2 regions of the Pseudaquabacterium rugosum genome follow, and region 2 is predicted to be linked to the other one. Evidence: riboswitches for the same ligand, from Rfam matches in the RefSeq annotation. Region 2 holds a riboswitch; the other holds the start of a gene.
What was found. A riboswitch is a leader RNA that binds a small molecule or an ion and turns the genes downstream of it on or off. The one in region 2 is predicted to bind glycine.
Positions count from the first base shown of each region.

Region 1: another riboswitch for glycine. It lies ahead of gcvT (glycine cleavage system aminomethyltransferase GcvT); the one in region 2 lies ahead of AACH11_RS07935 (D-amino acid dehydrogenase).

Region 1 is NZ_JBBUTF010000007.1:24,318-27,639, forward strand. Features, by position in the region: gene gcvH (glycine cleavage system protein GcvH) at 1-32, opposite strand, end outside; gene gcvT (glycine cleavage system aminomethyltransferase GcvT) at 192-1,334, opposite strand; glycine riboswitch at 1,387-1,525, opposite strand; glycine riboswitch at 1,553-1,646, opposite strand; gene AACH11_RS08920 (AMP-binding protein) at 1,811-3,202, shown strand; gene AACH11_RS08925 (EAL domain-containing protein) at 3,285-3,322, opposite strand, start outside.
Region 2 is NZ_JBBUTF010000006.1:116,271-119,592, reverse strand. Features, by position in the region: gene AACH11_RS07935 (D-amino acid dehydrogenase) at 255-1,517, opposite strand; glycine riboswitch at 1,677-1,782, opposite strand; gene AACH11_RS07930 (ester cyclase) at 2,018-2,611, opposite strand; gene AACH11_RS07925 (NADPH-dependent F420 reductase) at 2,646-3,278, opposite strand.

The DNA.
Region 1 (3,322 bases), on a different contig from region 2:
CACTCGTGTTCGGCGGTGTACTTGATGCTCATGGCGGGGGCGGCCGGCAGGCCGCGGCTGGAGGGTCGGGTCGGATGACGGGCGGTCACGGCCAGGCGGCTGGGGCCGGCGGTGCCGCGCGTCCGGGAGTGCACCCGGCCGCCGGGGCGGACGGGCGCGCGCACGCCGGCCGTGGCGGCCGGCGCGACACGTCAGCGATGGTAGCGGTGCGGGGCGAAGGGCAGCGTGGCGACGACCATCGGCAGCCGGCGGCCGCGCACCTCGGCCTGCAGCGCGGTGCCGACCTCGGCCAGGGCCGCCGGCACGTAGGCCAGCGCCACCGGCTGCTGCACCGTCGGGCCGAGCGTGCCGCTGGTCACGCGGCCGATGGCGGTGCCGTCGGCGTCGACCAGCGTCGTGCCCTCGCGCACCGGGGCCTTGTCCAGGCCCTTGAGGCCGACGCGGCGGCGCGCCGGGCCATCGGTCAGCTCGGCGCCGATGCGCGCGGCGCCGGGATAGCCGCCGGCGCGCTCACCGCCCGGGCGGCGCACCTTCTGGATCGCCCAGGCCAGGCCGGCCTCGACCGGGCTGGTGGTGGTGTCGATGTCGTGGCCGTACAGGCACAGGCCGGCTTCCAGGCGCAGCGTGTCGCGCGCGCCCAGGCCGGCCGGTGCCACCTCGGCCTGGGCCAGCAGCGCGCGGGCCAGCGCCTCGGCCTGGTCGGCGGCCACGCTGATCTCGAAGCCGTCCTCGCCGGTGTAGCCCGAGCGGGTCAGGAAGACGTCGATCGCGCCGCCGGCCGTCTGCAACGTGAAGTGGCCGCCGGTCATGAAGCGCAGCGCGGCGACGTCGGCATTCAGGCGCGAAAGCGCGGTGACGGCCTGCGGGCCCTGCAGCGCCAGCAGCGCGCGCTCGAACTGCGGCTCGATCGTGCAGGCCGCGCCGATCTCGCGCTGCAGCAGCGCCAGATCCTGGTGCTTGCAGCCGGCGTTGACGACCAGGAACAGCTCCTCGCCGCGGCGCGTGACCATCAGGTCGTCGAGCAGGCCGCCGTCCTCGGCGGTGAAGAAGGCGTAGCGCTGGCGGCCATCGCCCAGGCCCGCGATGTCCTGCGGCAGCACGCGCTCCAGCGCCGCGGCGGCACCGTCACCGCGCAGCACGATCTGGCCCATGTGCGAGACATCGAACAGCGCGGCGGCCGCGCGGCACTGGCGGTGCTCGGCCAGGATGCCGGCCGGGTACTGCACCGGCATCGCGTAGCCGGCGAAGGGCACCATGCGGGCGCCGAGCTCCTGGTGCAGGGCGTGCAGCGGGGTCTGCAGCAGCGGGGTGTCGGCGGTGGCGGGCGCGGTCATGGCGGAATCCTGGCGAGGGCGTTCGGTCGCCGGGCCGTCGATCCGGCCCGGGGCTGCCCCCGCTGTCCGCTTTACCTGAGAGATTGACGGTGTCCGCGGCGCGCTGCACGCACCGGCCGACGGCCCGCTTGCCCCTTCGGTGGAGGCCGCCGCGCCCTGGGGCGCCGGCCTCTCTCTCCAGTGAGGAACACGGGGCCGCCTGCGCGATCCCGTGGTGGCCAGTCCTTTTGCCTGAGCGTTCGGTGGCGATGCGGCTCGCGCCGGCGCCTGCGCCTTCGGCGGCCCCGCCGGCATGGCGGGACGCTCTCCTGGTCCGGCGCGCAGTGTAGCGCAGGCCCGGCGGGCCCTCCGCAGGCCCGGATCTGACCGCCCGGGCCGTGCTTGTTCCGGCCTTGGCGGGGCCGGCGCCGGCCTCAAGATGCGCCCGCATGCCGCAGTCCGCACGCCGGGCCGGTCGCCGGGCCCAGGGAGATGCCATGACCACCTCTTACGATGCAATGGACGAGGACGCGCCGCCGTCGGCGGTCGCGCTGTCGCCCGTGTCGTTCGTCGAACGCGCGGCCGAGGTCCACGGCGGGCTGACGGCGATCGTCCACGGCCGCCGACGCCAGGACTGGCGCAGCACCCGTGAACGGGTCGCCCGGCTGGCCGCCGCGCTGCAGGCCGCCGGCATCGGCCCGGGGCGCACCGTCAGCCTGCTGCTGGCCGACACCCCCGAGGCGATCGAGGCCCACTACGCGGTACCGGCCGTCGGTGCCGTCGTGCACGCGCTCGATCCGTCGCTCGGCGTCGACGCGCTGACCGAGCGCATGGCCCACGGCGAGACCGCGCTGCTGCTGTGTGACCGCGCCTACGCCGCGATCGGTCGCCAGGTGCTGGCGCAGCTGCGGGCACAGCAGGGGCGCGTGCCGCTGGTCGTCGACGTCCACGACAGCGAGTGGCCGGCCGATGCCGTGGCCGCTCGCCTGTCGGCTGTCGACTACGAGGCCTGGCTGGCCGCCCACGCGCCGCTGGCCAGCCTGTCGCCGCCGGTCGACGAGCGCGCGGCGATCGCGCTCAACCACGTGGGCGGAGACCGACGGCCGCTGCGCGGTGTCGTCACCCACCACCGCGGGGCCTGCTTGAAGGCGGTGTGCAACGCGCTGACCTGGAGCCTGCCACTGCACCCGGTCTTCCTGTGGACGCTGCCGCTGCACCAGGCCAACGGCTGGGGTTTCGTCTGGACGCTGGCCTTGCAGGCCGGCACCCATGTCTGCCTGCGCAGCCGCGATCCGCGCAGCGTGCTGCAGGCGATGCGTCAGCACCAGGTCACCCATTTCTGCGCCTTGCCCGACGTGCACGAGGCCTTGCTGGCCGTGCCCCAGGACTGGCGCATCGGCCTGGACCGGCCGGTGCGCAGCTGGATCGGCGGGGCGCCGGTGGAGCCGGCCCTGCTCGACGCGCTGGTGCGGGCGGGCTTCGATGTCACCCAGGTCTATGGTCTGACGGAGACCGGGGGCCCCGCGGCCGTCACGGTGTCGCAGCCGGGCTGGGCCGCCGAGAGCCTCACGGAACAGGTGCGTCTGTGTGCCCGTCAGGGGGTGCGCCAGCCGCTGCAGGAGGGGCTGGCGGTCTGCGATCCGTTGACCTTGCGGCCGGTGGCCTGTGATGGCCGCAGCGTCGGTGAGGTGATGTTCCGCGGCAACCTGGTGATGAAGGGCTACCTCAAGGACCCGCAGGCCACGCGTGCGGCCCTGGCTGGCGGCTGGCTGCGCACCGGCGATCTCGCGGTGCGCGAGCCCGATGGCCACATCCGGCTGGTCCGCCCCGACGGCACCGCCGGCGGGCTGCGGCTGCCGGCCGCCGCGGCGGTCGACCTGCTGGTCTGATCGGTCAGACCGGCCGGCCGGCCGGGGCCGGGTCCGGGTCCGGCCGTGATCACGCAGCGGCCCGGCCGCGCCCGGACGGCGTTCAGCCCAGGGCGGCCGCCTGCTCCAGCGGCAGCGGCC
Region 2 (3,322 bases):
ACAACCAGGGGCAGGACCAGCGGCAGAACCAGCGGGGCCAGGCCCAGGCCCAGGCCCCGCCGTCGCGGCCGTGTGCCCTTCAGCCGCCGTGCCGCCGCGCCGGATCCACCCAGGATCGGGCGCCGGTGCCCGACGCCGCGGTGCCCGGTGCGTCCGTCGGGCCGAGGCGTCACCCGGGGCGGATCGCACGGGCGGGGGGCGGTGACATCGGCCATGGGGGCCCATCATCGCCGATGCGGGTGGCGGGCGGCCCCTCAGGCCGGTGCGTAGCGCCCGCCCGCCGGCTGCCGCAGCCGCTGCTCGACGCTGCCGGCCACCAGCTCGGCCGTGGCGGCCGACAGCGTCCAGCCCAGGTGGCCGTGGCCGGTGTTGTAGAACACGCCGGGCCGGCGGCCGGGGCCCACGCGCGGCATCATGTCCGGCATCATCGGGCGCAGGCCGGCCCAGGGCACGACGCGCCGCGTGTCGACGCCCGGGAAGCACTGGCGCACCCAGTCGACCAGCGGCCGGATGCGGTCGGCGCGGATGTCGCGGTTCTCGCCCGCGAATTCGGCCGTGCCGGCCACGCGGAAGCGGTCCGGCCCCAGCCGGCTCGACACCAGCTGGGTCTCGTCATCGAGCAGGCTGACCTGCGGCGCGGCGGCGCGGCTGGCCGCGTCGTCCAGGTGCACGGTGATCGAGTAGCCCTTGACCGGATAGACGTTGATGCGGTCGCCCAGCTGCGCGGCCAGCGCCCGGCTGCCCACGCCGGCACACACCACCACCGCGTCGAAGCGGCGCTGCAGCGCCGCACCCGCGCCATCGCGCGCCAGCACGGTGATGGCGCCGTCGGCCTCGTGCCGCAGCTGGTCGATCGTGTGCTCGTACAGCAGCTCCGCGCCGCGGCGCTGCGCCGCCCGGGCCAGGCCGTGGGTGTAGCGGTGGATGTCGCCGGTGCTGTCGCTCTCGGTGTAGAAGCCGCCGTGGTAGCGGCCGGCCAGCGTCGGCTCGATGCCCCTCATCTCGGACGGTGTGACCGCCCGCCGCTGCAGCCCGCCGCGCGCCAGCAGCGCCGTGACCTTGGCCGCATGCTCGAAGCCGGCCCGGTCACGGTAGATGTGCAGGATGCCGCGCGCCGCGTGGTCGAAATCGATGCCCTCGGCCGCGGCCCAGCCCAGCAGATGCTGGCGTGCGGCGATCGCCAGACGCGCGGTCTCGACGGTGTTGCGCTCGTAGCGCGGCATCGCCGCCAGGAACTCGGCGAACCACGACAGCTTGTGCCAGCCCGGCCTCGGCGAGACCAGCAGCGGCGCATCGGCCTTCAGCATCCACTTCAGGCCCTTGAGCACGGTGGACGGCAGGTTCCAGACCTCGGCGTTCGAGGCCGACAGCTGCCCGCCATTGGCGAACGAGGTCTCCATCGCGGCATAGCGGTGCCGCTCGAACAAGGTGACGTCCAGGCCGCGCAGGGTCAGCGCGTAGGCGGTGGTCACGCCCGTGATGCCACCACCGAGGATGGCGATGCGGGGAGTCGACATGTCAGGTCTCCGGCGTCGGGGGGATGGGCCCGCGCACGACCGTGCGGCGGACACCCCCTCTGTTCGGAACCTGAGAGATTCACGCCACCCGGGGCGGGTGACGCTTGCTCCTTCGGTGCGGCCGGGCCGACGATGCTGCCGGGCGCTCTTCAGAGTCGCAGCGCGGGACCGGTCCTGGGGCCTGAGAGTTTCCGGGGTGGTTGCTCCTTCGGCGCCGGGCGGCGGTGGCGTCTGCCAGCGGCCCGGGCTCTCCCGATCCTGCGACGGGCCGACCGGAGCCGGCTCGATGCGTGGGCCGCAGTATAGGCCCGGGCCCCGCCGGCCTGGCAAGCCGTGAGGCCTTGCAGGAACGCCGGATTGGCTGGCGGCGCCTCGACAGGCCCTGCCGGGCACCCCCTGCAGCCACCTCGTCTCCTCAGGTGTGAGGTTGAAGCTATCCTGGGCCGCGTCCAGCGTCATCGGGTCCAGGCAGGCGGCGGTCACCCACTCGCCTCACTCCCTCACCGCCCCGCCAGCCCCAGCTGCTTCATGAAGTCCTGGTTGTCCCAGAACAGCCATTCGTGGTCCATCTGGCCGTTCTTCCAGTGGCCGATGGTGGCCATGCCGATGGCGAAGCGCTGGCCGGTGGGGGCGATGCTGCCGCCATCGGGCAGCGGCATCGGGCGCGTGAAGGTGCCGGTCATCACGCCGGTCACCGAGGTCCAGGATCCGGAACCGAAGCGCACCGGGTGGGTCTGGATGGCGATGTCGGGCGCGAAGACGAACATCGCCTTCAGGTCATCGATGTGGCGGTCGACGCCGCGGGTCTCGTGGCCGTCAGGCCAGGTGACGACGATGTCCTTGGCGTGGCTCTCGTGCAGGCGGTCCCACTTCTGGTTGCTGAAGACGTCGAAGTCGAGGGTGTCGAACTTCTTCAGCAGGCGCTCGACCTGAGGCGTCTGCTTCTCGTGCTTCGGCGCCGGGGTGGGCGGGTGCTCGGCCAGGCTCTGTGCGTGGGCGGCGGGGGCTGCTGCTGCTGCTGCTGCTGCCAGCAGTGCGGTGCCCAGCAGCGACGTGAGCCGGCTGCCGCGCCGGCCGAGGGTTCGGTGGATCATGGTCATCTCCGTGGCGGGGGTGTGATCGGGGGGATCAGCCCTGGCCGAGCCACGCCGGTGCGATGCCCGTGCCGCGGCCGGCGCCGTAGCCGAAGTAGATGTTCAGCCCGGCCAGCGGCTCCAGGTAGCGGGCGTTCTTCAGGCCGCCGGCGTCCACCGGCTGGAAGCCCAGGCTGCCGGCCAGCTGCGTGACCTGCTGCTTGGCCTCGGCATGGTCGCTGGCCAGGAAGACCTGGATGCGCTGGCCGTCGGCCAGCAGGGCGCCGGCGGCCAGGCGTTGGGCGAACACGGTGTTGAAGCCCTTGACCAGTGCGGCCTGCGGCACGGCGCGGGCGATCTCCTCGGCGGCCGAGGTGTCGTGGCCGAGCGTCAGGCCCATGTAGTCGGGCGTCAGCGGGTTGGTGATGTCGATGACGGCCTGGCCCGCCTGCACGTCGGCGGCCTGCAGAGCCGCTGCAGCGTCGGCATAGGCGGTGGCCAGCACCACCACGTCGGCGCCGCGGGCGGCACCGGCGGCCGGCACGGCCTGCACGCCGGGGTGGGCGGCGGCCAGGCGCGCGGCCTTGTCGGCATCGCGGGCCGTCACGCGCACCGTGTGGCCGGCGGCGTGGAGTTGCTGGACGAAGGCCGAGCCCATGTTGCCGGCGCCGATGACAGTGACTTGCATGTGAGGTCCTTTGCGGGGGAAGTGCAGCGGTGCTGCGATGGGAT